3 linked regions of the Anaerobacillus sp. CMMVII genome follow. The protein of the gene in region 1 interacts with the protein of each later gene in a pairwise test. Links are inferred from orthologs where the notes say so. Each region holds a gene or a part of one and is shown on either strand. Other genes may lie near its edges.

The links.
Region 2: the proteins of tuf (region 1) and H1D32_RS07130 interact in binary tests that used the Bacillus subtilis proteins (3 or more experiments, as listed by UniProt). The link is inferred for Anaerobacillus sp. CMMVII from one-to-one orthologs.
Region 3: the proteins of tuf (region 1) and mreB interact in binary tests that used the Bacillus subtilis proteins (3 or more experiments, as listed by UniProt). The link is inferred for Anaerobacillus sp. CMMVII from one-to-one orthologs.

Annotation. Positions count from the first base shown.
Region 1 is NZ_JACEHK010000001.1:160,321-170,581, forward strand. Bases 261-3,125 are described here. They hold tuf (elongation factor Tu), read left to right. Parts: upstream 261-1,030; coding sequence 1,031-2,221; downstream 2,222-3,125. Other genes in these bases: fusA (elongation factor G), read left to right, coding at 261-913. In the rest of the region: more of fusA, read left to right, coding at 1-260; H1D32_RS00790 (nuclease-related domain-containing protein), read right to left, coding at 3,375-4,289; rpsJ (30S ribosomal protein S10), read left to right, coding at 4,710-5,018; rplC (50S ribosomal protein L3), read left to right, coding at 5,085-5,714; rplD (50S ribosomal protein L4), read left to right, coding at 5,741-6,364; rplW (50S ribosomal protein L23), read left to right, coding at 6,364-6,654; rplB (50S ribosomal protein L2), read left to right, coding at 6,681-7,511; rpsS (30S ribosomal protein S19), read left to right, coding at 7,569-7,847; rplV (50S ribosomal protein L22), read left to right, coding at 7,868-8,209; rpsC (30S ribosomal protein S3), read left to right, coding at 8,213-8,872; rplP (50S ribosomal protein L16), read left to right, coding at 8,875-9,309; rpmC (50S ribosomal protein L29), read left to right, coding at 9,299-9,502; rpsQ (30S ribosomal protein S17), read left to right, coding at 9,523-9,786; rplN (50S ribosomal protein L14), read left to right, coding at 9,830-10,198; rplX (50S ribosomal protein L24), read left to right, coding at 10,259-10,261. UniProt on the Bacillus subtilis protein: GTP hydrolase that promotes the GTP-dependent binding of aminoacyl-tRNA to the A-site of ribosomes during protein biosynthesis.
Region 2 is NZ_JACEHK010000002.1:623,777-634,109, forward strand. What follows is about bases 3,756-6,692. They hold H1D32_RS07130 (rod shape-determining protein), read left to right. Parts: upstream 3,756-4,673; coding sequence 4,674-5,711; downstream 5,712-6,692. Other genes in these bases: radC (RadC family protein), read left to right, coding at 3,763-4,452; mreC (rod shape-determining protein MreC), read left to right, coding at 5,725-6,603; mreD (rod shape-determining protein MreD), read left to right, coding at 6,606-6,692. In the rest of the region: H1D32_RS07110 (hypothetical protein), read left to right, coding at 1-508; aspA (aspartate ammonia-lyase), read left to right, coding at 1,475-2,893; H1D32_RS07120 (Maf family protein), read left to right, coding at 3,141-3,710; more of mreD, read left to right, coding at 6,693-7,166; septum site-determining protein MinC, read left to right, coding at 7,197-7,877; septum site-determining protein MinD, read left to right, coding at 7,984-8,781; H1D32_RS07155 (IS256 family transposase), read left to right, coding at 9,062-10,228.
Region 3 is NZ_JACEHK010000017.1:191,910-202,123, forward strand. Bases 4,454-7,271 are described here. They hold mreB (rod shape-determining protein), read left to right. Parts: upstream 4,454-5,269; coding sequence 5,270-6,274; downstream 6,275-7,271. Other genes in these bases: spoIIID (sporulation transcriptional regulator SpoIIID), read left to right, coding at 4,870-5,157; H1D32_RS22430 (flagellar hook-basal body protein), read left to right, coding at 6,363-7,187. In the rest of the region: H1D32_RS22405 (sodium:solute symporter family protein), read left to right, coding at 1-1,608; H1D32_RS22410 (DUF294 nucleotidyltransferase-like domain-containing protein), read left to right, coding at 1,589-3,478; H1D32_RS22415 (nuclease-related domain-containing protein), read left to right, coding at 3,717-4,220; H1D32_RS22435 (flagellar hook-basal body protein), read left to right, coding at 7,307-8,140; H1D32_RS22440 (DNA-directed RNA polymerase subunit beta), read left to right, coding at 8,223-8,498; 3-hydroxyacyl-ACP dehydratase FabZ, read left to right, coding at 8,748-9,179. UniProt on the Bacillus subtilis protein: Forms membrane-associated dynamic filaments that are essential for cell shape determination. Acts by regulating cell wall synthesis and cell elongation, and thus cell shape.

The sequences.
Region 1 (10,261 bases):
TGAAGAGAAAAACGCTGTAATCTTAGAATCAATGCAATTCCCAGAGCCAGTTATCTCATTATCTGTTGAGCCTAAGTCAAAGGCTGACCAAGATAAAATGGGTATGGCACTTTCGAAGCTTGCTGAAGAAGATCCAACGTTCAAAACTCACACTGATGAAGAAACAGGACAAACGATTATCGCTGGTATGGGTGAGCTTCACTTAGATATCATCGTAGATCGTATGCGTCGTGAATTCAAAGTTGAAGCTAATGTTGGTGCTCCACAGGTTGCTTACCGTGAAACAATCCGTAAATCGGCTAAAGTTGAAGGTAAGTTCGTTCGTCAGTCTGGTGGACGTGGACAATATGGTCACGTTTGGATTGAATTCTCACCACTAGAAGAAGGCGAAGGATTTGTTTTTGAAAACAAAATCGTTGGTGGGGTAGTACCACGTGAATACGTACCTGCTGTTGAAGCTGGTATTAAAGAATCAATGCAAAATGGTATGCTTGCAGGTTATCCTTTATTAGACCTTAAAGCTACTATCTTTGATGGTTCGTACCATGACGTTGACTCTAACGAAATGGCGTTCAAGATCGCTGGATCTATGGCACTTAAGAATGCGAGAGCACATTGTTCTCCAGCTATCCTTGAGCCAATGATGAGAGTTGAAGTTGTTATTCCTGAAGAGTACATGGGAGACATCATGGGAGATGTAACAAGTCGTCGTGGACGTGTAGAAGGTATGGAAGCACGCGGAAATGCGCAAGTAGTTCGTGCAATGGTTCCACTTTCTGAAATGTTCGGTTACGCAACATCTTTACGCTCTCGTACACAAGGACGCGGAACGTACTCTATGCACTTCGATCATTATGAAGAAGTTCCTAAGAGTATCTCTGAAGAAATTATTAAGAAGCAAACAGGACAATAATTTTTTAACATTATTGTATCTAAGAGGAAAATGTTGTAATCTAAGAAAGGTGGTATAAGTACTACCTTTCCTATAATTATAAATATATATTTGAATATTTAAGGGAGGCTTTTCAAAATGGGTAAAGAAAAATTTGACCGTTCGAAAACGCATGCTAACATTGGTACAATCGGACACGTTGACCATGGTAAAACTACATTAACTGCTGCAATCTCTACAGTTCTTCATAAGAAGTCTGGTAAAGGTACAGCTATGGCTTATGATCAAATCGATGGTGCTCCTGAAGAGCGTGAGCGTGGTATCACAATCTCAACTGCACACGTTGAGTACGAAACTGATGCTCGTCACTATGCACACGTTGACTGCCCAGGACATGCTGACTATGTTAAAAACATGATCACTGGTGCTGCTCAAATGGACGGCGGTATCTTAGTAGTATCTGCTGCTGATGGCCCAATGCCACAAACTCGTGAGCACATTCTTTTATCTCGTCAAGTAGGTGTACCTTACCTTGTTGTATTCATGAACAAGTGTGACATGGTAGACGACGAAGAATTACTTGAATTAGTAGAAATGGAAGTTCGTGACCTTCTTTCTGAATACGACTTCCCAGGAGATGACATTCCTGTAATCAAAGGTTCTGCTCTTAAAGCTCTTGAAGGAGATGCTGAGTGGGAAGCTAAAATCTTCGAACTTATGGATGCTGTTGACTCTTACATCCCAACACCACCTCGTGAAACTGACAAGCCTTTCATGATGCCTGTTGAGGACGTATTCTCAATCACTGGACGTGGAACAGTTGCTACTGGACGCGTTGAGCGTGGAGTAGTTAAAGTTGGGGATGTAGTTGAAATCCTTGGTTTAACTGAAGAGCCAAAATCAACAACTGTAACTGGTGTTGAAATGTTCCGTAAGCTTCTTGACTATGCTGAAGCTGGAGACAACATTGGTGCATTACTTCGTGGTGTATCTCGTGATGACATCCAACGTGGACAAATCCTTGCTAAGCCAGGAACTGTTAAAGCACACACTAAGTTCAAATCAGAAGTTTATGTTCTTTCAAAAGAAGAAGGTGGACGTCATACTCCATTCTTCTCTAACTACCGTCCACAGTTCTACTTCCGTACAACTGACGTAACTGGAATCATCCAACTTCCAGAAGGCGTTGAGATGGTAATGCCTGGAGACAACATCGAAATGACTGTTGAACTAATCGCTCCAATCGGTATCGAAGAAGGAACTAAGTTCTCTATTCGTGAAGGTGGCCGTACTGTAGGCGCTGGAGTAGTTGCAACAATCGTTGAGTAATTCATAGTAAAAAGGTAGCTCTTTCGGGAGCTACCTTTTTGTTTTGGTGTTGTACTATTTATGAAGAAACAAGTAAGGTTTAGGTAGTAAAAATATATTGACCTAGGTCTGGTAGGAAATGTGTGTAACCATGTTCGAATCGCTGTGGATCGAACACGAAATAGCCTGGAGTAATGAAAAAGAGGTTCGAATCGGTGTGAATCGAGCAAGGTTTGGTAGGAAATGTGTGTAATCATGTTCGAATCGCCGTGGATCGAACACGAAATAGCCTGCAGCAATGAAAAAGGAGTTCGAATCGATGTGAATCGAGCAAGGTCTGGTAGGAAATGTGTGTAATCATGTTCGAATCGCTGTGGATCGAACACGAAATAGCCTGGAGTAATGAAAAAGGAGTTCGAATCGATGTGAATCGAGCAAGGTTTGGTCGGGAATGTGTGTAATCATGTTCGAATCGCCGTGGATCGAACACACGAAATAGCCTGAAGTAATGAAAAAGAGGTTCGAATGGGTGTGAATCGAACAAGGTCTGGTAGGAAATGTGTGTAATCATGTTCGAATTGCTGTGGATCGAACACGAAATAGCCTGGAGCAATGAAAAAGAGGTTCGAATCGGTGTGAATCGAGCAAGGTTTGGTAGGGAATGTGTGTAATCATGTTCGAATCGCCGTGGATCGAACACGAAATAGCCTGGAGCAATGAAAAAGGAGTTCGAATCGATGTGAATCGAGCAAGGTTTGGTAGGGAATGTGTGTAATCATGTTCGAATCGCCGTGGATCGAACACGAAATAGCCTGGAGCAATGAAAAAGGAGTTCGAATCGATGTGAATCGAGCAAGGTCTGGTAGGGAATGTGTGTAATCATGTTCGAATCGCTGTGGATCGAACACGAAATAGCCTGGAGTAATGAAAAAGGAGTTCGAATCGATGTGAATCGAGCAAGGTTTGGTAGGAAATGTGTGTAATCATGTTCGAATCGCTGTGGATTGAACACGAAATAGCCTGAAAAAGGAGTTCGAATCGCCTCGGATTGAGCAAGGATAATACTGTTGTTGTATATTAAAATTCATGTCCGAGCTAATACGAACTTTCATAACACATTCCTAATGTTGTCTTGAACCAATACTGTATCTAATTATAGCGATTGAGTAGCCTATTATCTTTTGATGTAGTGAATAGCTTTACCGCGTCCCACGATATCAAAGTTTTTCAAAAGTATTTTTTGTATTATTCTTTTAGATTTGATTATCGCACACCATTCCCAAACATTGTTTTTGGTAATTTTTCTATTAGGAAATAATAATAATAGCTCATCTATACTTCGTAATACCCCAGTTTCTACTTTCTCATGGTAATTGCATCTTTTACAATTAAACAAGTTGAGTTTAGCTATGTCAGTATAGAATGCGCCACAACATGGACAGTTTATTCCCTTTTTTAATTGTTCATAACAATAACTTGGTACTTGGCTATAGGGGTTTTTCTCAATGTGAAGATTAATTAACTTTTCCGCTAACCTAAAATGTCTGGCATCTAATTGCAACGTATTTCCAATTACCTCATTTAAATAACGGTTAAGTTGTGTAGGATATATAATTGGTAGATTAGGTGGAGCACAATATAGATGAAACTCTGGATGAATAAAAACTAGGCGCCCTTCAATAGCGGATTTGAAACCAATCTGACGGAGTAAACGGCGTAACGATGATTCACAACGTTGTAGTTGAGTTAGAGGGTTTTTAATTTCAGATTTAGTTAAAGTAAACCAGTTATTTGCTTCAAAGAGATAATCTCCTTCAAAATTTTTCACTTCAAACAAATAAGTTATCTCAGGGGCTATTATTACCTTATCAATTTGAAATAAAGTTTCATTAATTTTGAGCAGTAGATCATTAAGTATGATCCAGTTATTTCTAAGATGATCAATCCTAGCATCAAAAGCTAACTCTCCTTTGTAGCCCTTTTCTAGATTGAAATAATAAAGCTTGTCCTTTTCTAACAGTTCCTTACGCAAATTTAACTTGCGAAAAATAAGTAACTCTTCGCTTTCCTCTCGAGCTTTAGTAATCATAAACCACTTCCTCTCCGATTAATACCTTAATCTTACAACTAGCCATAGCAATATACAACTCTTATTATATAGAAGAAACACGATTACCCCACAGACCTTTCCCACCAAAAACCACAATAAACTCAGCAATCTCCACTAAAATCACCACTGGAAATATTTATATACCGTATAAATGCATAAATTTTTTATAGAAAGCTTGCATTCGGTGAAGCTTGTCTATATAATAGGAAAAGTGCGACCGACTAGAAACAGAAAACACTTGCTTTCTTCTAGTATAATCATTATAATAGATAATGTTGGTCGTTGACAGCGATGATGTGGAAGGTTGCTGACACACCCGAGCCCGTTGCCATGGTGAAGGTGAGGAAATTTTCACGGAGTATGTCTGTTTATAAAATGGACGATAAAGGAGGTTATCAAATGGCAAAGCAAAAAATTCGCATTCGTTTAAAGGCTTATGATCACAGAATTCTAGATCAATCTGCTGAGAAAATCGTAGAAACAGCTAAACGTTCAGGTGCTCAGGTTTCTGGACCGATCCCTCTTCCTACAGAGAAGTCAATCTACACGATTTTAAGAGCGGTTCATAAGTATAAAGATTCTCGTGAGCAGTTTGAAATGCGCACGCATAAGCGTCTAATTGATATTGTGAACCCAACTCCACAAACTGTGGATGCTTTAATGCGTTTAGACTTACCGTCAGGCGTAGATATCGAAATCAAGCTTTAATAGTTAGACCAAACAAAAATCAAATGGCAAACAACTATAAATTACTTATATCAGGAGGTGTGACTCATGACCAAAGGAATCTTAGGGAAAAAATTAGGAATGACTCAAGTATTCACTGAAAAAGGCGACGTGGTACCAGTAACTGTTATCGAAGCTAGTCCAAACGTTGTTCTTCAAAAGAAATCAGTTGAATCAGACGGATATGTTGCGATCCAATTAGGATATGACGATGTGAAAGCATCTCGCGTAACTAAGCCAGCAAAAGGTCATGCTGAAAAGGCCAATGCTAATCCTAAGCGCTACATGAAGGAAATTCGTGGCACAGATTTTGCTGCTTACGAAGTTGGTCAAGAGATCAAAGTAGATACATTTAGTGAAGGTGACATCGTAGACGTTACCGGTATTTCTAAAGGAAAAGGTTTCCAAGGATCTATCAAACGTCATAACCAATCTCGTGGACCAATGGCTCACGGATCGCGTTATCACCGTCGTCCTGGTTCGATGGGACCAGTTGCCCCTAACCGCGTATTCAAAGGTAAATTATTACCTGGACGTATGGGTGGAGAACAAATCACTGTTCAAAATTTAGAGATCGTTAAGGTAGATACAGAGCGTAACTTACTTTTAGTAAAAGGTAATGTACCAGGAGCTAGAAAAGGCTACGTAACTATCAAGAGCGCTGTTAAAGCGAACTAATCGACAGAAAGAAAGGAGGATACCTCATGCCTAAAGTTGCATTATTTAACCAAAACGGAACGCAAGTTGGTGATATCGAATTATCAGATGCTGTGTTCGGTATTGAGCCAAATGAAAGTGTATTACATGATGCTGTTGTAATGCAGCAAGCTTCATTACGTCAAGGTACACATGATGTAAAAGGACGTTCAGAAGTTCGTGGTGGTGGACGTAAACCATGGCGTCAAAAAGGAACTGGTCGTGCAAGACAAGGTTCTATCAGATCACCTCAATGGGTTGGTGGTGGAGTAGTATTCGGACCAACGCCACGTAGCTATAGCTACAAATTACCTAAAAAAGTACGTCGTTTAGCGATCAAATCAGCTTTAGCTTCAAAAGTAATTGCTGAAGAAATCGTAGTGCTTGAAGGTTTACAATTAGATGCTCCAAAAACAAAAGAAATGGTGGCAATTTTAAGTAGCTTATCAGCTGACCGTAAAGCGTTAGTAGTTACTGCTGATTACAACGATAACGTTGCATTATCAGCTCGTAACATCCCTGGAGTAACTTTTGTTACTGCTGAAGGAATTAACGTTCTTGACGTGTTAAAGCATGACAAACTAGTTATCACTAAAGACGCCGTTCAAAAGGTAGAGGAGGTGCTAGCGTAATGGAAAACGCACGTGATATCATTAAGCGCCCCGTGATTACAGAACGTTCAACTGATTTAATGTCAGAAAAGAAATATACTTTCGAAGTAGACGTTCGAGCAAATAAAACTCAAGTTAAAGACGCGATTGAAGAGATCTTTGGAGTGAAAGTAGCTAACGTTAACACGATGAATTACAAGGGTAAGTTCAAGAGATTTGGACGTCACTCAGGATATACGCCTCGTCGTAAAAAAGCAATCGTTACGTTAACTGCTGAAAGCAAAGAATTAGAATTCTTTGAAGGTGTTTAAGTTTTAAGTGAAGGAGGGAAATAACAATGCCGATTAAAAAGTATAAACCGACCAGTGCCGGACGTCGTGGAATGTCTGTACTTGACTTCCAAGAGATCACTACTGACAAGCCGGAAAAATCGTTACTAGCGCCGATTCATAGAAAAGGCGGACGTAATAACCAAGGTAAATTGACAGTACGTCATCAAGGTGGCGGACACAAGCGTCAATACCGTGTAATTGACTTCAAACGTAATAAAGATGGTATTCCAGGACGCGTTGCTACGATCGAATACGATCCAAACCGTACTGCTAATATCGCTTTAATCAACTATGTAGATGGAGAAAAGCGTTACATTCTAGCACCAAAAGGTCTTAAAGTTGGTATGGAAGTAATGAGTGGTCCAACTGCTGATATTAAAGTAGGTAACTCTTTACCATTAATCAACATCCCAGTAGGTACTGTTATTCATAACATTGAGTTAAAGCCAGGTAAAGGTGGACAATTAGTTCGTTCTGCTGGTACAGAAGCTCAACTGTTAGGTAAAGAAGGGGCATATGTACTAGTTCGCTTAAATTCAGGTGAAACTCGTATGATCCTATCTAATTGCCGTGCTACTGTTGGTCAAGTTGGTAACCTTGAGCATGAACTTGTGAACATTGGTAAAGCGGGTCGTTCTCGTTGGTTAGGTATTAGACCTACAGTTCGTGGTTCTGTAATGAACCCTAATGACCATCCACACGGTGGTGGTGAAGGTCGTTCACCAATCGGACGTAAATCACCAATGTCTCCATGGGGCAAACCAACTCTTGGATACAAAACTCGTAAGAAAAATAAACATTCCGACAAGTACATTGTACGTCGTCGTAAAAAATAACGGGATTGCACTACGGTTCAAAAGAGCCGTAGCACAATCGCGAAGGGAGGCACACTCATGGGTCGTAGCTTAAAAAAGGGACCTTTTGTCGATGATCACTTGATGAAAAAAGTTGTTGAATTAAACGAAAAAGACGAGAAGAAAGTAATTAAATCTTGGTCACGTCGTTCAACAATCTTCCCAGATTTTATTGGTCATACAATTGCAGTTTATGATGGACGCAAACATGTACCAGTTTATGTATCTGAAGATATGGTGGGTCATAAGTTAGGTGAATTTGCACCTACAAGAACTTATAAAGGCCATGCTGCAGATGATAAGAAAACAAGACGTTAATATGAGAGGAGGTACTCTATATGCAAGCGAAAGCAGTTGCTAAACAAGTGCGTATTGCTCCTCGTAAGGTTCGTCTAGTAGTAGACTTAATTCGGGGCAAGCAAGTTGGTGAAGCTGTAGCGATCCTACGCCACACACCTAAAGCAGCTTCTCCAGTAGTAGAAAAGCTGTTAAACTCTGCTATTGCAAATGCTGAACACAACTATGAAATGGACGTAAACAAACTAGTTGTTAGTGAAGTATTTGTTGATGAGGGAGTTACTTTAAAAAGATTCCGTCCTCGCGCTATGGGACGTGCAAGTAGAATTAACAAACGCGCTAGTCATATTACTATCGTTGTTTCAGAAAAGAAGGAGGGGTAAAGCGTGGGTCAAAAAGTAAATCCGATAGGACTTCGTGTAGGAATTATTCGTGACTGGGAGTCAAAATGGTACGCTGAAAAGGACTATGCTGATCTATTACACGAAGACTTAAAAATTCGTGAATATATCGAAAAGCGTCTTAAGGATGCATCTGTATCTAAAATTGAAATCGAACGCGCTGCAAACCGTGTGAATGTAACAATCCATACAGCTAAGCCTGGGATGGTAATCGGTAAAGGTGGATCTGAAGTTGAAGCACTTCGCAAAGCTTTAAACCAACTTACTAACAAGCGAGTTCACATCAACATTTTTGAAATTAAGCAAGCTGATTTAGATGCTAAATTAGTTGCAGAAAATATTGCTCGTCAATTAGAAAACCGTATTTCTTTCCGTCGTGCAATGAAGCAAGCAATCCAACGCACAATGCGTGCTGGAGCAAAAGGTATTAAAACTCAAGTATCTGGTCGTCTAGGCGGAGCAGATATCGCTCGTTCTGAACACTATAGCGAAGGAACTGTTCCACTTCACACTTTACGTGCTGATATTGATTACGGAACAGCAGAAGCTGACACTACTTATGGTAAGCTAGGAATTAAAGTCTGGATTTACCGTGGTGAAGTCCTTCCAACGAAAGGAACGAAAAAAGAGGAAGGAGGAAAATAATCATGTTATTACCTAAACGTGTAAAATATCGTCGCGAACATAGAGGAAAAATGCGCGGAAAAGCAAAAGGTGGTACCGAAGTACATTTTGGTGAGTTTGGTCTACAAGCTACAGAAGCTTCTTGGGTTACTAACCGTCAGATTGAATCTGCTCGTCGTGCAATGACTCGTTATATGAAGCGTGGCGGTAAAGTTTGGATTAAAATTTTCCCATCAAAGCCATATACAGCTAAGCCTCTTGAGGTGCGAATGGGTTCCGGTAAAGGTGCTCCTGAAGGATGGGTAGCAGTAGTTAAACCAGGTAAAGTTATGTTTGAAATCGCAGGTGTATCTGAAGAAGTAGCACGTGAAGCATTACGTTTAGCTGCTCACAAATTACCTGTAAAATGTAAATTCGTAAAACGCGAAGAAGTGGGTGGTGACGCAAATGAAAGCTAATGAGATCCGTAACTTAACCACTGCCGAGATCGAACAGAAAGCAAAGTCACTGAAAGAAGAGTTATTCAACCTACGCTTTCAATTAGCGACTGGACAGTTAGACAATCCAGCCCGCATTCGTGAAGTTCGTAAAGCAATAGCTCGTGCAAAAACAGTATTGCGTGAGAGAGAGCTAGGAATAACTAACGAATAATTTGAAAGGAGGTTTGCGCAATGACTGAGCGTAATCAACGTAAGGAATATACTGGTAGAGTTGTTTCTGACAAAATGGACAAAACAATCACGGTATTAGTAGAAACTTACAAAACTGATAAGTTGTACGGCAAACGTGTTAAGTATTCAAAGAAATTAAAAGCACATGATGAAAATAACACTGCAAAGATCGGTGATATCGTTAAAATTATGGAAACTCGTCCTTTATCAAAAGATAAGCGTTTCCGTTTAGTAGAAATCGTTCAAGAAGCGGTAATTATTTAATAGTGAAAGATCTTGTATTGTTTCCGAAGGGAGGTAAGATCGTATGATTCAACAAGAAACTCGTTTAAAAGTTGCTGATAACTCAGGTGCACGTGAAGTACTTTGTATTAAGGTATTAGGTGGTTCAGGCCGCAAAACAGCTAACATTGGTGATGTAATTGTTTGCTCGGTGAAACAAGCAACACCAGGCGGCGTTGTCAAGAAAGGTGACGTTGTTAAAGCTGTAATCGTTCGTACAAAGACTGGTGCTCGTCGTAATGACGGTTCTTATATCAAATTTGATGAAAATGCAGCAGTTATTATTAAAGAAGATAAGAGTCCTCGTGGAACTCGTATTTTTGGACCTGTTGCCCGCGAGCTTCGTGAAAAGCAATTCATGAAAATCGTTTCCCTTGCTCCAGAAGTTCTATAATCATGAACGGACTAATTAGAAATTGCCTTTTAAGGAGGTGCGATTATGTCAACACCTAAAATG
Region 2 (10,333 bases), on another replicon or contig:
AATCCAGGCTGATGGATATGCGGCAACCCTTACAACCTCAACAGAACCAGCATTTCTATTTATCGGAATTGGTTTAGACCGTGAACAGGCGTCAATTATCGGAGATGTCTATAAGGATAAAGGACAAGAAATTTACTTAAAACCGTACGCAATTACCTCCAATGGAATGGTTGAAAATCAGAATCAAGCCATTTTTTTAGAGACAGCTATAGACTTATATCAACAACTGACTCTTTTATCGGTGAATGGACTAGCTAACGGAGGGACTTTACTCACAGAAGAAACGTTAAGTGAATTAAGTACAAAACATGAGAAATTAACTACTACTCCATTTGAAGGAAATGAAACTCAAGAGCAAAAGGTACTTGTTTTTCAGAATGCTATAACAAATGCTTACGAAAAGATGCAAGCCTATGCAAACTCAAAAGATGCTACTGAGCTATGGAAAATTCAGCAGTTTTTACTAAATGGATTAGTCGCATATGAAGAACTTACAAAAACATTTTAAGAAGCAGAGGACTAACGTTATCGTTCGTTAGTCTTTTTTCTATTACGCTCTTTTCTAAGATTGTTGCTATTAGCTTTTAGGTCGTAACCAAGCGAATGCTTGGTTCTTCACGCTTTGCGTGAAGCTTTTGAGAATAAATAAGCCATTGGGACAAATAAATTTGTCCCAAAAAGCTTATTAATTCTCAAAAGACGACCTAAAAGCAACAAAGTTTACGAAAACAGCCTTCTATTAAGATAAGAAAGCACAACCGTTTTTAGTACTTAATGTCTAGCACCAGGCGCCATCTACTGGGTTAAATAGACCATGCATACGGTCCTATAAGAATGTCCACCGTAGGTTCGGAAAACTTTTCTGAATATAACCGTGGAGTATTCCGAACATGGACTAAGTTCTGAATACTTTACTAGATTTCAACTTGAGCCATTTCGGAACTTCAACCACATTCGATTTGCAGAACGAAACGTAGTTAGTATAGTGGGCTTAGAAAAAAGATAATGAGTAATTTTGTTATTCTGACAACATTTGCATGTCGCCGTTAGGCGGGGGACTTGGGCTTTTCTTATAGTTTAAGTAAGCATAAAATTTCAACGTAAAAACTGTCTAGCTCCAGCGCCCAGCCCCTCGAGGTCAAATGTTCTTCGAGAATAAAAGTGAAAGAGCACACTATTTTCTCGAAGAACATTTGCTTGTCGGGGCAAAGCAGGGCGCTTGCGCTTTTCTTATTTTTACTATATATGCTTTGACATTTCCATCTTTAATATTTATAACTATTAATGAAGTACATAATAATTAGAGAGAAAAAAGTCTTTTAACCTTTTTTAGTACAAACTGTGGCATTGTTATTTATATTTGGTTGTTTTCGAAGATTGTTGTTTTTTGCAACCGATTTGTTTTTATCGCAACAATGGTTACGAAAAGCGCCTAGATTTTTGACAAGCCTAAAAGAGAGATGGAGGGTTACTTATGTCACAAGTTCGAATTGAACGAGACTTAATGGGAGAAAAGGAAATACCACAAGATGCGTATTACGGAATTCAAACTGCCAGGGCCATTGAGAATTTCCCAATTACAGGAATTCCGCCACACAAAGAATTGATACGCGCATTTGCATACGTAAAAAAAGCGGCGGCAATGGCAAATAGTGATGTCGGTGTATTAAATAAAAAAATTGCTCATGCAATCGCTCAAGCAAGTGATGAGATCATTTCAGGGGCATTAAGCGATCAATTTGTAGTTGATTCAATTCAAGGTGGAGCTGGAACTTCTTTTAATATGAATGCTAATGAAGTAATTGCAAACCGAGCCATTGAGATCCTAGGTGGAAAAAAAGGAGATTATATGATGGTGAGCCCTAACACTCATGTGAATATGGCTCAATCAACAAATGATACCTTTCCAACAGCAATCCATATAGCATGTTTGCATTTGGCAGAAGGTTTAACCACTTCTTTAGAGGAACTAATAGGTGCAATGGATCAAAAAGCGAATGAGTTTGACCAAGTAATCAAGATGGGGCGTACTCACTTACAAGACGCAGTACCAATTCGTCTTGGGCAAGAATTTGGAGCTTACAAAAAAGTACTTACTCGTGACTTAAATCGTGTGAAAAATTCGGTAGATCACTTATTTGAAATTAATATGGGAGCAACTGCAGTTGGAACTGGATTAAATGCTTTACCAGAGTATATAACTCTTGTTGTAAAATATCTTGCAGAGCATACTGGCATGCCGTTTAAAAATGCTGAAGACCTTATTGACGCTACACAAAACACGGATGCTTATACAGAGCTCTCAAGTGCTTTAAAAATATTAGCGATTAATCTATCAAAAATTGCCAATGACTTAAGGCTCATGAGCTCTGGTCCTTTGACTGGAATTAATGAAATTAATCTCCCGCCACGTCAAGCGGGTTCATCAATTATGCCTGGAAAAGTAAACCCAGTAATGGCTGAAGTAATAAACCAAATTTCTTTTCAAGTTATTGGAAATGATCATACGATTTCACTTGCTTCAGAAGCAGGGCAATTAGAGTTAAATGTAATGGAACCAGTATTGGTTTTTAATTTATTACAATCTTTATCAATTCTTCAAAATGGGATAAGGGTTTTTAAACAATTTTGTATTGAAGGTATTACAGCAAATATTGAACGCTGTCGTGAAATGGTTGAGCATAGTGTTGGCATTATTACCGCCATTAACCCTCATGTAGGTTACGAAGTTGCTGCACGGATTGCTAAAGAGGCAATTCAAACAAGGCGACCTGTACGTGAGATCTGTATTGAAAAAGGAATTTTATCGGAAGAAGAATTAAATGTAATCCTAGATCCTAATGAAATGACTGCACCAGGGATTGCAGGATCAGATTTATTATTCGGAAAGTAAATTTTTTTATAGCTTCTTTAACAAAAAAGAATTGGAATTTTTGAACAAATTTTGCTATTCTAGTAGTAACCTTTGGAAAAAATTTCTTTTCTTTTTTGTCTATTGAATGAATTTCATAATTAGTCAAGCTATATCAAACTATATGTAGGTGAATGTCTTTTACTCAACTGCATAAGATCATAGCGAAAATAAAGAATGATGAAATACATTAGATTGAAAAGAATTTATTTTACAAAGGAGAATCTCCGTGAAAAAACTCATTTTAGCCTCCGGCTCACCTCGCCGTAAACAGCTGCTCGAACAAGCGCAGCTACAATTTTCTATTTCCACAAGTACCGTTGAGGAAACAATCACTGAAACCTTGTCTCCCTATGAACTAGTAGAACAACTTGCGCTCAAAAAAGCTAACGATGTGCTTAGCCGTAATGACGATTCAATAATCATTGGTGCTGATACAATTGTTTCAATAAATGGAACGGTTTTAGGAAAGCCTAATAACGAAGCAGAGGCCTTCCGAATGCTAGAACAATTAGCAGGCAATGATCATGAAGTCTATACTGGAGTGGCGATCATCGCGAAAGAAAAAACGGTTGTCTTTCATGAAAAAACGATCGTTACTTTTTGGCAACTTACTTCAAAAGAAATTGAAGACTATATTGCAAGTGGCGAGCCGTTTGATAAGGCTGGCTCTTATGGAATTCAAGGACTTGGTGCGCTATTTGTAAAAAAGATTATAGGTGACTACTTTAACGTTGTTGGCTTACCGTTAGCGAGGACAGTGAGAGAATTAAAAAACTTTCAACATGTGATTTCGTAATCGGGAGTAGCACAACCGCGATGCTCCTCCCGTAAAAAAAGGAGGAGTAGTGATGGAAGGGAAGCCATTAATGATTCGTGATGTTCCATATTGTGAAAGACCGAGGGAACGTTTAATTTCAGAAGGAGCTCACGTGTTATCGAATCAAGAACTAATCGCAATTATATTAGGAACAGGTACAAAGCAAGAATCAGTTTTACAATTAGCACAAAGAATTTTGCACCATTTCCATGGGTTACGACTATTAAAGGATTCCTCGGCAACAGAATTAAAAGAAATAAAGGGGATTGGTAACTCGAAGGCAGTACAATTGTTAGCAGCATTAGAGTTAGGCAGCCGTGTACATAAGCTTCAGCAAGAAAATCGAATAATCATTCGTTCTCCTGAGGATGTCTCGCGGTTTATGATGGAGGAAATGCGTTTTCTAACACAAGAGCATTTCGTAGCATTATACTTAAATACGAAAAATCATGTGATCCATAAAAAGACAATTTTTATAGGTAGTTTAAATGCTTCCATTGTTCACCCACGTGAAATCTATAAAGAAGCTTTTCGTCACTCAGCAGCTTCAATTATCTGTCTTCATAATCATCCAAGTGGAGATCCTTCTCCCAGTAAAGAAGACATTGAAGTAACAAAGCGTCTAGTCGAGAGTGGTAAAGTCATTGGCATTGAATTATTAGATCACATCATTATTGGTGATAAGAAATTTATTAGTTTGAAGGAGAAAGGCTACGTTTAAGTTATGAGTTATGAGTTATGAGTTATGAGTGATAAGTTGTTTTTTGGTAAGACTTCAAAGCGCTACAAATAAAAACTCAACACTCAAAACTCAATACTCATAACTTAACACTATCATTTTTTATTTTTTTTCAGTATAATAAAGGTTATGGATTTTCATTACTACAACTAGAAATTACTTAAATAGCGTTTTACGCTTTCCATTGAAGGGAGATTACATAGATGTTTGGTGGTTTTTCAAAAGACTTAGGAATTGATTTAGGTACAGCTAATACGCTGGTGTATGTGAAGGGGAAAGGTGTTATTGTTCGTGAACCTTCTGTAGTTGCGATTAGAACAGATACAGGAACAATTGAGGCAGTTGGAAATGATGCGAAAAATATGATTGGTCGTACGCCAGGAAATATTGTAGCAGTTCGCCCAATGAAAGATGGAGTTATTGCTGATTTTGATACTACGGCAACCATGATGAAATATTTTATAAGACAAGCCCTACGAAATCGTTCGATTTTCACACGTAAACCTAATGTAATGGTTTGTGTTCCATCAGGAATTACTGCTGTTGAAAAAAGAGCAGTTGAGGATGCTACAAAGCAAGCTGGTGCAAGAGAGGCCTATACTATTGAAGAGCCGTTTGCTGCAGCAATTGGAGCTGATCTACCTGTTTGGGAGCCAACAGGAAGCATGGTTGTTGACATTGGCGGTGGTACGACAGAAGTTGCGATAATATCGCTTGGAGGAATTGTCACGAGTCAGTCAATTCGTGTGGCAGGTGATGAAATGGATGATGCTATTATCCATTACATCAAGAAAACATATAACTTAATGATTGGGGAACGAACTGCAGAGGCTGTTAAATTTGAAATCGGTTCAGCTGGAACTCCTGAAGGCATTGAGGATATGGATATTCGCGGTCGTGACCTAGTGACAGGCTTACCAAAAACAATAACAATTACGGCTAGTGAAATAGCTGAAGCACTTGAGGATACAGTTACCACAATTATTGAAGCAGTGAAAAGTACGTTAGAAAAATCACCACCTGAATTAGCTGCTGATATTATGGATCGTGGAATTGTTCTTACAGGCGGTGGTGGATTATTACGTAATCTTGATCGCGTTTTAGCTGATCAAACTCATATGCCTGTCTTAGTAGCAGAAAATCCGTTAGATTGTGTAGCCTTAGGAACAGGAAGAGCGTTAGAAAATCTTCACTTATTCCGATCAAAGGCTGGGATTACAGTTCGTTCAAATCGTAAGTAAGTAGGTGTGATGAATGCCCCAATTTTTTTCAAATAAGAGACTAATAGTGCTTCTCGTTAGTATAATTCTTTTGGTGGCATTAATTGGCTATTCCATGAGTGATCGAAGAAGCCTAACATGGCCGGAACAGTTTATGAAAGACTCTGTAGGATGGGTCCAACAAGTATTTAAACAACCCGCTCTTTATGTAGCGGGTTTCTTTGAGAATATTAATGAATTGAGCAACTTATACGAAGAAAATCGAGTGTTAAAAGCTCATTTAGATGAATATGCACAAATTGCTGTTGAAGTAAATGTGCTACGTCGGCAAAATGAACATTTAAAAGAAGCATTAGATATTAAAGAAAGTTTATATAACTATAGCCTGACCCCTGCCTTAGTTATCCATCGTTCCCCAGATCGTTGGAATGAATATATTGGAATTAACAAGGGCGAACAAGATGGGATCGAACGAGATATGGCTGTTATCACCTCTAAAGGACTAGTTGGTAAGGTCTTACATGTTTCGCAATTTACAGCAACTGTTCAACTGCTCCGCGATCATGATCGTACCAACAGGATTTCAGCGATGGTTGATGCTGAGGATGTAGAAGTTTTTGGCTTTATTGAGGGCTTCGATGAACAAACAGGTGCTTTAATGCTCAGAAAGATTGAAGCTGATGCAGAGATCGAAGTAGGTCAAACAGTGGTAACCTCAGGATTAGGTGGTGTTTTCCCACAAGGACTTTTAATAGGCAAAGTCATTGAGATCGAGGCAGATGAATATGGGCTAACAAAGAATGCTTACGTTGAGCCCTCGGCTAGTTTTCATCATTTAGATTATGTGATGATCATTAATCGAACTGCTGCAGTAATTGATGAAAGCATAATAGAGGAAGGGGATGAGAATTAGCGATGTTACGATTTCTCCTTCCCTCTATTATATTTATTCTCTTTATTATCGAAGGAACAGTCATGCAAGTGATTGCCCCTGACCGATTTGGTTCAGAGTTCATCATAATCCCTCGTTTTGCTTTCGTCGTTGTGATTGTAATAGCTATCTTTTTGGGGAGAACTACAGGTACAATTTATGCTCTCTTTCTTGGACTATTTCAAGATATTATTTATACTCACGTTTTGGGTGTCTATATTTTTAGTATGGCTCTTATTACATATTTACTTGGATTTTCGTACAAGATTTTTCAGAAGAACTTATCATTACTCTTTATTACTACGATCGTCGGTACGATTCTCCTTGAATATTTAGTTTATGGAATTTACTCTATGGTTAATATTACAAATCTTCTTCATGAAAACTTCTTTTATGAACGACTTTTGCCAAGCTTACTCGTAAATAGTGTGTTTTTAATCATATTTGCGTATCCTTTACGAAAATTATTAGTCTTTTTACAAAATAAAGACGATATTGAAGAAAAAATCAATAAAAGAAAAAAGGATTTTAGATGGCAACGTTGAATAAAAGAAAGTTAGAGGTGAACTTTGGCCATGTTAAAAACAAACTATGTAACAATTCGAGGAACCAAAGAAGGCCTAATCTTATATTTGGACGACGAGTGTTCGTTTTCTGAACTTGTCAGTGAGCTTGAAGAGAAGCTTTCCTCAAATTATCCACAAATTTCAGAAGGGCCAGCTGTACATGTAAAAGTTTCGGTTGGGAATCGTTATCTTTCAGAGCCCCAAAAGGAACAATTAATATCAATTATTAGTGATCAGCAAAAGCTTGTAATAAACCAAATAGAATCGAACATTATCACGAAACAAGAGGCAGAAAATTTACAAAAAGAAGCCCAAACTGCTACGATTATAAGAGTTATTCGTTCTGGTCAGGTGTTAGAAGTCAAAGGGAATCTACTCCTACTAGGAGATGTTAACCCTGGTGGAACAGTTGTTGCTACGGGAAACATTTATATTTTGGGTGTCTTACGTGGGATTGCTCATGCAGGAAGTGAGGGTGATTCCGAAGCCGTGATTGCTGCTTCAAAAATGGAACCATCACAATTGCGTATCGCAGAAATTGTTAGCCGGTCACCTGATACGAAAGACAATGAAAGCCATGACATGGAATGTGCTTATGTTGGTTACGATAATAAAATTGCCATAGAGAGAATACAACAAATGGGTAAAATACGCCCAGGAATAACAAACGTTACAAGTTTTGAGTTATGAGTTATGAGTTGTGAGTTAGTTTTGGTAGGGTTCCGAAGCTTTGCTATTAAATAACTCTAAACTCAACCCTCAAAACTTAAAACTCAATTAGAAAGGGGAGTTTCGCATGGGAGAGGCGATTGTAATTACTTCTGGTAAAGGCGGCGTTGGAAAAACGACTACATCTGCAAATATTGGTACTGCCCTTGCGCTTTCAGGGAAAAAAGTATGCTTAGTAGATACAGATATTGGTTTACGTAACCTTGATGTTGTAATGGGTTTAGAAAACCGAATCATATATGATATTGTTGATGTAGTTGAAGAACGTTGTAGGTTGCAACAAGCACTTATTAAGGACAAGCGTTTTGAGTGTCTTATGCTTTTGCCAGCAGCACAAACAAAAGATAAATTAGCCGTAAATCCAGAACAAATGAAAGTAATCATTAAAGAATTAAAAGAAGACTTTGATTATGTTATTATTGATTGTCCTGCAGGAATTGAGCAAGGTTTTAAAAACGCTGTCGCTGGTGCTGATAAAGCAGTTGTTGTAACGACACCTGAAACGTCGGCAGTTCGAGATGCAGATCGCATTATTGGGTTGCTAGAGCAAGAAAATATTGAGCCCCCTAAACTTGTCGTAAATAGAATTCGCAGCCATATGATGAAAAATGGTGATATGCTAGATGTAGACGAGATTGTTTCAATTTTAGCAATTGAGCTATTAGGAATTGTTGCAGATGATGATGATGTCATAAAAGCTTCTAATAAAGGTGAGCCGATTGCATTCCAACCGACGAGTCGAGCATCTATTGCCTACCGAAATATAGCTAGACGTATTTTAGGCGAATCTGTTCCTTTGATGTCTTTAGAAGATAACAAGGGCATGTTCACAAAAATGAAAAAGTTTTTTGGGATTAGGGCTTAAATTGTTATAATCCAATCTTTCAAAGTTAGCGAGCAAGTCTTGCTAACTTTTTTATCATTTTTGGCCAGAAGACCCCCACTCCAAGGAGTTTACGAGTAAGTGGGGGATGAATGGTTACTTTTTAAAAGGCTGTTTTCGCAAAGTTTGTTGCTTTCGTAAAAAGATGGTATAAAATATTTTGTGTAAGACATAAATGGCCAAAATTTGGAGTCTCCAAAAAATAAAAAAGTAGGGTATCCTCGGAATTGCGACATCCCAAACAGAGAGGAAAAACCCTACTATGAAATCTATTATACCTGCTAACGAATTTACGAATCAACTTGAAGATTTAGTAAAAAACTTTTTAAAAGATAAAATGGAGCTATACTTAAAAGAAGAAATTAAGAATTTTATTGAAGTAGAGAAACCTGATCAAGGGCTTCAACGTAACGGTTACTATGAAAGGTCATTGGACACAAAATACGGTAAAATTGAGGATATTTCTGTACCTCGTGACCGCCAAGGAGAATATAAGACTCAATTATTTGAGCCTTACAAGCGTAGAGATGGTTGGTTAGAAGAAGCCATTATTCGTATGTACCAAACTGGGATGAGCACCCGTGATGTTGGTAAGTTTGTAGAAAGAATGGTCGGCTCAACTTACTCCGCGACAACGATTAGTAATATAACGGAAGTTGTGCATCAAGATATTGAAGCTTGGCAAAAACGTCCGTTAAATAAGAGATATTCTGTACTATATTTAGATGGAATGTATATTAAAGTTCGCCGAGATACGGTGGATAAAGAAGTTGTCTATGTTGTCATGGGGGTAAATGAAGATGGTCACCGTGAAATTCTAGCCTTTTACGTAGGGGGACGTGAGAGTTCAACTGGATGGCATACTATTTTAGCAGATTTGTATACGCGAGGTTTAAGAGAAGTTTTATTAGGAGTTTTTGATGGATTAAGCGGCCTCGAAGAGGCTTTCCTAGCTGTGTATCCTAAAGCTGATGTACAGCGTTGTGTGGTTCACAAAGTAAGAAATACCTTAAACCAAGTACGAAAAAAAGACCAAGTTGACATATCTGAAGGATTGAAGTTAGTTTATAAATCTCCAACAAGAGAAATCGCTCAAATTCAATTTGAGAAGTTTAAAGAAGAATGGTCTAAAAAGTATCCAAAAGAAGTTCAATCCTGGGAACAGGATCTGCCAGTGTTATTGACGTTTATGAAATATCCTATGGATATCCGATCTGGTATTTATACAACTAATTGGATTGAAAGAACAATAAAAGAGTTTCGAAAACGTGTAAAACCAATGAATAGCCTACCTGATATTAAAGCAGCTGAGAAGATCTTGTATCTAACAGTTAAATCGATGAATGACAAATGGTCAACTAGAATATCTGCTGGATTTGCACAATCAAAATCAAAGTTACAAGAAATGTTTACTGAACGATATAACTAAAAAATGGAAAAATTTTCAGTCATGTACGGGCTCCCCTGCCATACATGACTGAAAATTCAGAAAATAACTAAAGTAATTCATAGGGCCCTACTTTTAATGCTTACA
Region 3 (10,214 bases), on another replicon or contig:
TATATCGGGATCTCTATTTATTGTCGAGCGAAAGTGACGTCTGATTTTTACGTAGCAAGTAGGGGAGTTCCACCGTTCTGGAATGGTATGGCGATTGGTGGAGACTGGATGAGCGCTGCCTCATTTATTGGTATGGCTGGAACTGTTATGATTTTGGGGTATGATGGTTTGGCTTATATCATGGGTTGGACTGGAGGCTATCTATTCTTAACCTTTTTATTAGCTCCACAACTGCGGAAATATGGTAGATACACGGTTCCTGAGTTTATTGGTGACCGATTCGGGACAAATAAAGGTCGCTTAATTGCGGCAATTGCCACGATTATTATCAGTTTCGTTTATATTATTGGTCAGCTTTCTGGATCAGGGGTAGTTATCGGACGCATTCTCCAAATCGATACGATGTATGGAACAATGATTGGTGTTGTCATTATTGCTATCTATGCGACATTAGGTGGGATGAAGGGGATTACCTGGACACAGGTTGCTCAATACATCATTTTGATTATTGCATACTTAATACCTGTTCTTTTTATGTCACTACAAATTACCGGAAACCCATTGCCGTGGCTATCGTATCACAACATTGTGAGTCAGCTCGGTGATCTCGATCGTGAGCTTGGATTCTCTGAATACTTTGCACCATTTTCATCGAGTAACAAAGCACAATTTTTAGGATTAATGTTCTGTTTAATGGTAGGAACTGCAGCATTACCACACGTGATTGTCCGTTTTTATACAGTGTCAACGATGAAGGCGGCTCGCTGGAGCGGAGCATGGGCACTTCTGTTTATCGGACTCTTATACTTATCGGCTCCTGCTTATGCGGCGTTTTCTCGTTTTATTTTAATGACGAAGGTTGCTGGTAGTCCAATTGACCAATTGCCTGCGTGGACAACAAGTTGGGTAGACACAGGTCGACTTAAGGTTGCTGATACAAACGGAGATGGTATTCTTAGTTGGCCAGAGATTGTTATTAGTAATGACATCGTGGTAATGGCGACACCAGAAATTGCAAATCTCGGAATGTTCGTCATTGGTCTAGTTGCTGCTGGTGCAATGGCCGCGGCGCTTTCGACAGCAGGTGGTTTGTTAATTACGATCTCATCATCGTTCGCTCATGACATTTACTATCGCTTGATGCGACCAGATGCAAGTGATGCGAGACGACTTAAGGCAGGGCGTTGGGCGATTGTTCTCTCAACCATTGTTGCTGGTGTTGTAGCGCTTGATCCTCCTGGAGTGATTACGCAAATTGTTGCTTGGGCCTTCTCGCTTGCAGCGGGTACGTTCTTCCCGGTTCTCCTATTAGGGGTTTGGTGGAAGCGTGCTAATGCCGAAGGGGCAATTGCCGGGATGCTTTCAGGTCTATTTGTAACCCTTGGATATATTTTCTTGGCCAGAAGTGGTATTACAATTTTTGGATTACTAGATACAGCAGCTGGTGTGTTTGGTGTACCAGTCAACTTACTTGTTATGTACACGGTCTCAAAACTAACAGCTGCACCACCTCAACATCTTCAAGACGAGTGTATCGACCTCAGATACCCAGAGCAAATGACTTATAAAGATGGTGAGGTATGGTTAGATGATGCCCCAGGAAGATAGTCCATTTTTAGAAAAAATAAGTCGGCACCCCTTGTTTCAAGGGGTGTCATCTGAAGTTTTTGCGGAGTTAATCGAAAAGTGTACGTTAAGAACTTATAAAAAAGGGGAAACGGTTTTATATAAAAAAACGCCACGCGAGGGTCTGCTCATAATTTTAGAAGGAATGGCAGAGGTACTAATTGACGACTCTAGTACAGGCGAAGTTCTGGAAGTTTTACAGACAAATGACATTATTGGTTTTTCAAGTTTAGCAGAATTTCTAGGAGAACCAGCGGAGCATATTTATGACTATACGGTTGAGGTAAAAGCAATAGAAGAGACGACTTGTTTGCAGGTTTCTTACTCGGTCATTGAAGAGCGTTGGCCAGATGAAAATGTTCGCGACTTTGTACTGCGACAGATAGCTGTTAGGCTTCGTGACATCTATGGCTCATTGGCTGAACAAGTTCAGTTAGCGAGCAAGTGGGGCGAAAGTGACCCATTTATTCAGCGTGTTCATGATTTAATGCAATTTCCAGTCAACACTGTTAGTCTTGATGACAGAATCCAAAACGTTGCCAAAAAAATGATAGATAAGAAGACGACATCTGTTTTAGTCATGGATCGAAAAGAGCTTGTTGGTATCATTACTGAAAATGATATTGTTGCAAGGGTCGTAGCCGGAAATCTTGGCTTAGACAAGCAAGCACGGGAAATTATGACGACAAATCCCTATACAATTTCCAGGGATGCTTATTATTATGAAGCACTTTCGTTATTTTTAATGAATGGGGTTAAGCATCTTCCTGTTGTCGGTGGGACGGGTGACATTGTCGGGATCGTCACCTTGTCAGATTTAATGAGAAAAAAAGATCGCGGAAAGTTAAACGTCATCCAAACCATTGAAGAATCGACAACGGAAACCATCGGTGAAGTGAAAGAAGCGATTTATAAAGTGTTAGAAACACTGATCAATGATGAGTTACCAACAATCAACATGTTAGAGGTTATTACGAAGTTGTATGATCGCCTCGTCAAGCATTGTGTGAAGCTAGCCTTAGCTGAAGTCGGTGAGGCTCCAGTCGCTTTTTCCTTCTATCAAATGGGAAGCGGAGGTCGCTGTGAACAGTATCTCTTAACTGACCAAGACCATTTTTTAGTCTATGAGGATGGCGAGGATGTAGCAGATTATTTTCGGTTGCTAGGAGCAGAGATTGTCAGACTGCTTACATTAGCAGGTTACGAGCATTGCAAAGGCAAAATGATGGCAAGCGAAGAAGGGTGGTGTGGCTCGCTTAGCAACTGGAGTGACCGGCTCCGTCGCTGGAGCGTTCGTTCGACGAATGAGCATGTCTTACTTGGCCAAAATTTCTTTTCAATGCGGTTATTGTATGGCGACCAAACGTTGCACAACCGATTTATAGCAACGATTAAGGAACAACAGGCAAAAGCTCGAATTTACATGTACCAAATGGCCAAAGTAGAAAAGGATTATCCGGTTCCAACGTTAGACCAGCCGATAAGAGCCTTATTTCGATTAGAAAAGACGACGATTGATATAAAAAAAGATGCCCTGTTTCCATTCCATCATTGCTTGCAATTACTGGCGATCAAAAATGGAATCTATGAGGGGACACCCTTGCAAAAAATTGAGTCGTTAAAGAAGTTAAAGGTGGTATCGGAGGACTTTGCTGGTGAGCTAAAGTTTGCCTACAGTATTGCTTTGAGAATTCGTGTCAATCAAGGTTGGGCACGGTTCAAACAAGGTGAGCCGAATACATCAGTGGTCACCTTTACGCATTTGAAATCACGCGATAAAGCTGAGCTGATCCAAGCATTGAAAATCATTCGTTCATTACAAAATCAAGTGCTAGCGTTGTTTGCGATGTAGATGAGTTTAGCAAGTAGAAACTATTCTGAGAGAAGGAGTAGTTTTTACTTTTTTTTTGGACTTTGCCGAATAATGTGGAAAGTTTGCAGAATAACTGAAAAAGTTGTTCGAATAATTACTGAAGTTGTCCGAATAACCAAAAAAGTTGTCCGAATAACCAACTAGAACACAAAAAACCTTTTCTAGAAGCAGGATTTTCTCTGTTAATATCGAATAAACCCCCTAAAGGAGTGGTGAAATGATCATAAAAGAATTAAAAATGCCCCTTAAATTAGAAAAACTTATTGCTTTGAAACGAAGAACCCCAATAATGCTACCTAAATACTCTCTAATTAAAGACGAAACAGCTAGGAGACTAGCAGGTTATCGTGGTGAATGCTCCTTACACTATCAACTTTCCCTTTTACCAGAGAAAAGCTACTATATTTTACGAGGAATTAGACTTAAAGACGGAAATCATTTTTTTCAAATCGATAATCTCCTAATCTCGCAAAAATTTTTCCTGAATCTTGAAGTGAAAACGATTGCCGGCACCCTTCAATTCGATGAAAGAAATCATCAACTTATTAGAACGCTAGACACCAAAAGAGATGGTTTTAGTGACCCGCTTACCCAAGCCTATTTTCAAGAAATGCATCTGAAAAACTGGCTAAAACAAAACGGTTATACAGATCTAACTATCTTATCCTTAGTTGTTAGCGCAAATCCCAGCTCCATCCTCGAGACCACTTCTAAAAAGTAATCCGCAGTGAGTATCTTCCGATAAAAATTCAACAGCTTGAAAAATATTACCCCGAAAATAAACTCAATGAAAAACAGGTGAAAAAAATCTGCCGTACCATGAAAGCTCAACATACGCCGCTCGACACTCCCATACTAGATCAATTTGGTATGATCCCAGACCAACTTATAAAAGGTGTCTATTGTCCTAAATGCGAATGTCTACCGATCCCTAAAATTTATGGTGGCTGGAAGTGTCCTAGTTGCAACGTGAAGATGAAAGATGCCCATATCCCCTCAATGAAAGACTACTCCCTTTTAATTAGTCCCACATTTTCAAACGAAGAAATTAGAAATTTTCTAGAAATAAACGATCCTAACCTTATGAATCGCCTCCTCACCACCCCACAATTTGCCCAAAAAGGTAACACCAAAGCAAGAATTTACAATTTTCTAAATTAAAAGCCTTGTCTCACCACCTTTTATGCATATATACCCGTCTCCCTTAATAAAATGTTACAAATCATTAGTTATTAAAGGAAGGGCCTAAGATCACTTGGACGGAGGCGTATTGTATGGGAGTTCATCTTTACATATATAAGGGGATGGGTTTTTATCGGTTAGCGGACGTTCGGGCTCGCAGGACCCTCATGAATTAGGAGGCGAGAGGTGTGCACGATTACATCAAAGAACGAACAATCAAGATTGGCAGGTACATCGTCGAGACAAGGAAAACCGTACGCACGATTGCGAAGGAGTTTGGGGTTTCCAAGAGCACAGTTCATAAGGATCTAACAGAACGATTGCCTGAAATTAATGCAGAGCTGGCAAATGAAGTGAAAGAAATACTAGAGTATCATAAGTCGATTCGGCATTTACGAGGTGGCGAAGCAACGAAAGTGAAGTACCAGAAGTCAGAGCCAGTAAGCGGTAAGAAGTTAGCAGAGACTCAATCGTAAATTCACAAAAAAATCATTTTCCCTGCACTGACAAAATATGATAAAATATTACATTAGATATAAACTAATTAGTGATAGATGAAACGGCTACTTAAAGCAGGGAGGAAATGGCATGTTTGGCAGGGACATTGGAATTGATTTAGGAACAGCAAATGTTCTCGTTCACGTAAGAGGAAGAGGAATTGTATTAAATGAACCTTCAGTTGTCGCAATAGATACACACACGGGTAAAGTTTTAGCGGTTGGGGATGAAGCGTTCCGAATGGTCGGGCGTACGCCTGGAAACATTGTGGCTCTTCGTCCAATGAAGGACGGGGTTATTGCAAACTTTGATTTAACTGAATCGATGCTAAAACATTTTTTGGATAAGATTAATGTTCGAGGCTTTTTTACAAAACCACGAATTTTGATTTGCTGCCCAACCAACATTACTTCAGTTGAGCAAAAGGCGATTCGTGAAGCAGCAGAAAAAAGCGGTGGTAAAAATGTTTTCTTAGAGGAAGAACCGAAAGTTGCGGCAATTGGAGCAGGCATGGACATTTACCAACCAAGCGGTAACATGGTCGTAGACATAGGCGGTGGGACAACAGATGTTGCTGTATTATCAATGGGCGATATTGTCACCGCCTCTTCAATTAAGGTTGCAGGGGACAGGTTTGATCAGGAGATTTTAAACTATGTTAAGAAAAAGTATAAATTATTAATCGGGGAACGTACGGCTGAGTCAATTAAAATCCAAGTAGCAACCGTTTTCCCAGGTAGTCGCAAAGAGGAAATCGATATCCGTGGTCGTGACTTGGTTAGTGGACTTCCACGTACGATTACCGTATACTCAGATGAGATCCAAAAAGCCTTAGAAGAGGCAATTTCACATATTGTACAAGCTTCAAAAAGTGTTCTTGAACAAACTCCACCTGAACTTTCAGCAGATATTATTGACCGTGGTGTCATCCTGACTGGTGGTGGCGCATTGCTTCATGGTATTGATCTACTTTTAGCAGAAGAATTAAAGGTACCTGTCTTAGTTGCTGAAGAGCCAATGCATTGTGTTGCAAAGGGAACCGGTATTTTACTTGAAAACTTGGACAAGGTGTCAAGACGAAAATTTAAATACTAAACTGCCAAAATTGCTATATCTTTCAACTGCCAACATGATAGCCGATAAATAGAATAGATAGAGTAAGATACATAGAGGTGAAACAATAATGATTCGTGGGTTTTATACATCTGCTGCCGGAATGATTGCTCAGCAACGCCGTCAGGAAATGCTAACAAATAACTTAGCTAATGCCGATACACCAGGCTATCGCGCTGATGATGCATCATTGCGAGCGTTTCCGAATTTGCTGATCCAAGCAATGGGCGTTGACAATCGTCCCCAAGGAAAAACGACTCACGTTGGTGAATTAAGTACAGGGGTATACTTGCAAGAGCGAACCCTAAATTTTCGCCAAGGTGATCTTCATGAAACAGGTAACAGAACAGACATTGCTCTACTTCAAGGTGTTGTCCCGTTGAATGAAGAAACAGGACGCCCGGGAGCATTATTGTTTTCCGTTGAAAATCAAACAGGCGAAGTACGTTATACAAGAAACGGGAATTTTACAGTTGATGGACAAGGCTACCTTACGACGAGTGAAGGGTTTTATGTCCTTGACCCAAGCGGGAATCGCTTAAATGTAGGCAATGATGATTTTAAGCTTACACAGGAAGGGTTCCTCGTTAATGAGAATGGTACGAATTTTGCCCAAATTAATGTTGCCTTTGTTGCCAATCCTAATCAACTTGTAAAAGAAGGAAACGGGCTCCTTCGTTACGAAGGTGGACAAGCTGTTCTTTCTGCAAACGGTAATGCTAATATTTCGTATCAACTAAACCAAGGCTTCATTGAGCGTGCCAACGTTGATACAGCCCAAACAATGACCGATATGATGACTGCATTTCGGGCCTTTGAAGCCAACCAAAGAGTCCTCCAAGCGTACGATCGCAGCATGGAAAAAGCGGTCAATGAGATTGGGAGAATAGGATAATTAGTTTAGAGTTCAGAGTGTAGAGTGTAGAGTTTTGTTGCTTGAAACGCTACGAAGCAATGCCTTAGGACTCTACACTTTACACTTTAAACTCTACACTGTAAAAAAGAGGTGCTCTCATGAATCAATCAATGATAACGGCGTCAGTGACTATGGGCCAGCTGCAAAAGAAATTAGATACAATTTCTAATAATGTTGCAAATGTGAATACAACTGGTTACAAACGTCGTGATGTTCAGTTTCAAGACTTATTATTTCAGCAATTAAATAATCAAGTTGTCGGGACCCAAGAAACTGGGCGCAATACTCCGTTAGGCATACGGATTGGTTCAGGTGCACGTGTCTCCCAGACAAATGTTAGAATGGAACAAGGAGCGTTAATGCAAACAGGACGAGCGTTGGATCTAGCGATTTCTGAACAAGGTGCCTTTTTCGAGGTTTTGCCAACAGAGGCCGGTGGAGAGCGACGTTTTTCTAGAGACGGTGCGTTTTACTTAACTCCAAATGCTACTAATAACGACGAGTTATTCCTTGTTACTGGAGATGGCGATTATGTTATGTCCTCAACTGGTGGACGGATTACGATTCCGGCTAATTACAAGTCGATACTTGTGACGGACAATGGTAGAATTGATGTTTTTTTACATGATGATACTCAGCTAAACGTGGGGCAATTGCAGCTAGTAAAAATTACGAAACCGCAGTTACTTCAAAATAATGGTGATAATTTCTTTTCTTTTCCGAACCTTGATGACTTAGGTTTAACCTTCGCTGATGTGTTTGGTATTGTAGGAAATGGTGGTATTATTCAAGGAACTTTAGAAAGTTCCAACGTTGACCTTGGTAAAGAGCTAAGTGAATTAATTCTTGCACAACGTGCGTATCAATTTAATACACGGTCCATTTCTATGGCTGACCAAATGATGGGATTAGTAAATAATATTAGAGGATAGATATACAAAGTAACCAAAGCAAGTTATGCTTAAGGTGACAATGTATTGTAGCTCGAAAATCTCTATTGAAAAGGTGTATCAAATGACGAAAGAAAACGATAATCAACCTACTGAACAAAAAAATAGACAAGAAGTGAGAGCTCAGAAGGAAGCGAAGAAAAAGCGTAAAAAACGTAAACCAATTCGTTTAATTCCGATCTGGGTTCGCCTCATCATTGTGCTTCTAATTTTTGCTGCAAGTCTTGTGCTTGGGGCGATGTTTGGCTACGGTATTGTTGGCGATGGAGAACCAAAGGATGTTCTTGGTAAAGGTCCTTGGTTAAAAATTCATGAGATCATCTATAAAGATGGAAAGTAAAAAGCTGTGAAAACAAATTTGTTTCACAGTTTTTTTTACAATTTAAGGAAGTGTAAACGTCTAGCTCCAGTGCGCCTAGACCCTCGAGAATAGTGAAAGATCACACTTTTTTTCTCGAAGAACATTTTCTTGTCGGGGCTTAAATGGGCGGCGCTTGCGTTTTCTTATCGCAACTTGTGGAAGGTGTGAAACTTACAAAAATATGATACAATCCTATTATGAGATCTGTTATTAATAGGAGGTACTAAAATGTTAGATATTCAACAAATTAAAGAAATCATTCCTCACCGTTACCCATTTTTATTAGTTGATCGTATTATTGAACTTGATGAAGGTACGCGTGCGGTGGGTATTAAGAATGTAACAGCTAATGAAGAGTTTTTTAATGGTCATTTCCCAGATTACCCAGTAATGCCGGGAGTCCTCATTATCGAAGCACTTGCACAGGTAGGTGCCGTAGCGATGCTAATCAAGGAAGAAAACCGTGGTCGCTTAGCCTTTTTTGCGGGGATTGATGGTTGTCGCTTCAAAGGTCAAGTCAAACCAGGTGATCAACTTCGCCTTGAAGTGGAGATCACGCGTTTACGAGGCTCAATTGGCAAAGGAAAAGGTACAGCTTATGTAGATGGAAAAGTTGTAGCTGAAACTGAGCTTATGTTTGCATTAGGTGAAAAGCAATAGTTAGGAAACATTGTGGCTTTCAAGCTTCGAATGTGCATTACTAGCTATTTTTAAAAAACTGATATCCTCGCTTCAGCGAAGGTATCAGTTTTTTATGTACTTTACACATCGACCTCTAAGTATGTTTGTTCTCCGGCAGTAATTTTTGCCTGACCATTTGTTAGGTTCATCATCCACTCGATAAACACCTCTTCTTCACCGCTCGCTACATAGGTTTGAAGTTCGACTTGATCGAGATAATTAATTTCTTTAAGGAGATAATGTGAACCGCGAATTTCATTTTCCAATTTTCCAAGCCAAGTGTAATCAACCTTTGTATGAAAATTTGCACGAGTCTTCGTTCAACGATTCCGGTTGCATTGAGACCTTCACTGGTTGCACTACCATATGCTCGTATTAAACCACCGGCTCCAAGCTTGATGCCACCAAAATATCGGGTCACAACAACAACGGTATCTTTTAATCGACGCTTTTTCAAAACCTCTAGCATTGGTACACCGGCTGTTCCGTTCGGTTCACCATCATCATTCGCTTTTTGGATATGGTCCTGTTCACCAATGAGGTAGGCCGAACAATTATGGTTCGCATCCCAATGCTTCTTTTTTATCATTTCAATGAATGCCTGAGCGTCAGCTTCTGTAGTGACACGGGTAACATAGGTAATGAACCGCGACTTTTGAATGACAAGCTCATGCTCTCCATATCCTTTAACTGTAAAATAAGCCGTGAGCAACAACTTCACCCCTTTTGATGTTACTAGTTCACTTTTTATTGTAACATAAATATGAAAAAACACCTGCCCCCCCTTAAAACAGCATCTAATTACGTATTTATATGGTAGAATAGAAAACGTGGATCTGCTAGAAAATAAGACAGACGGAATCTAGTTATCAAAAAGTCTGCTACTAAATAGCCAATTTCACATGATATGCACTACGTTTAGCTAGAAATCTAGTAAAGTTTACCTATAAAAATATTAGGTACTTAGTTTCTATTTTCTAATAGGATAGTTATGTACAGTTAAAGTGAGGGACT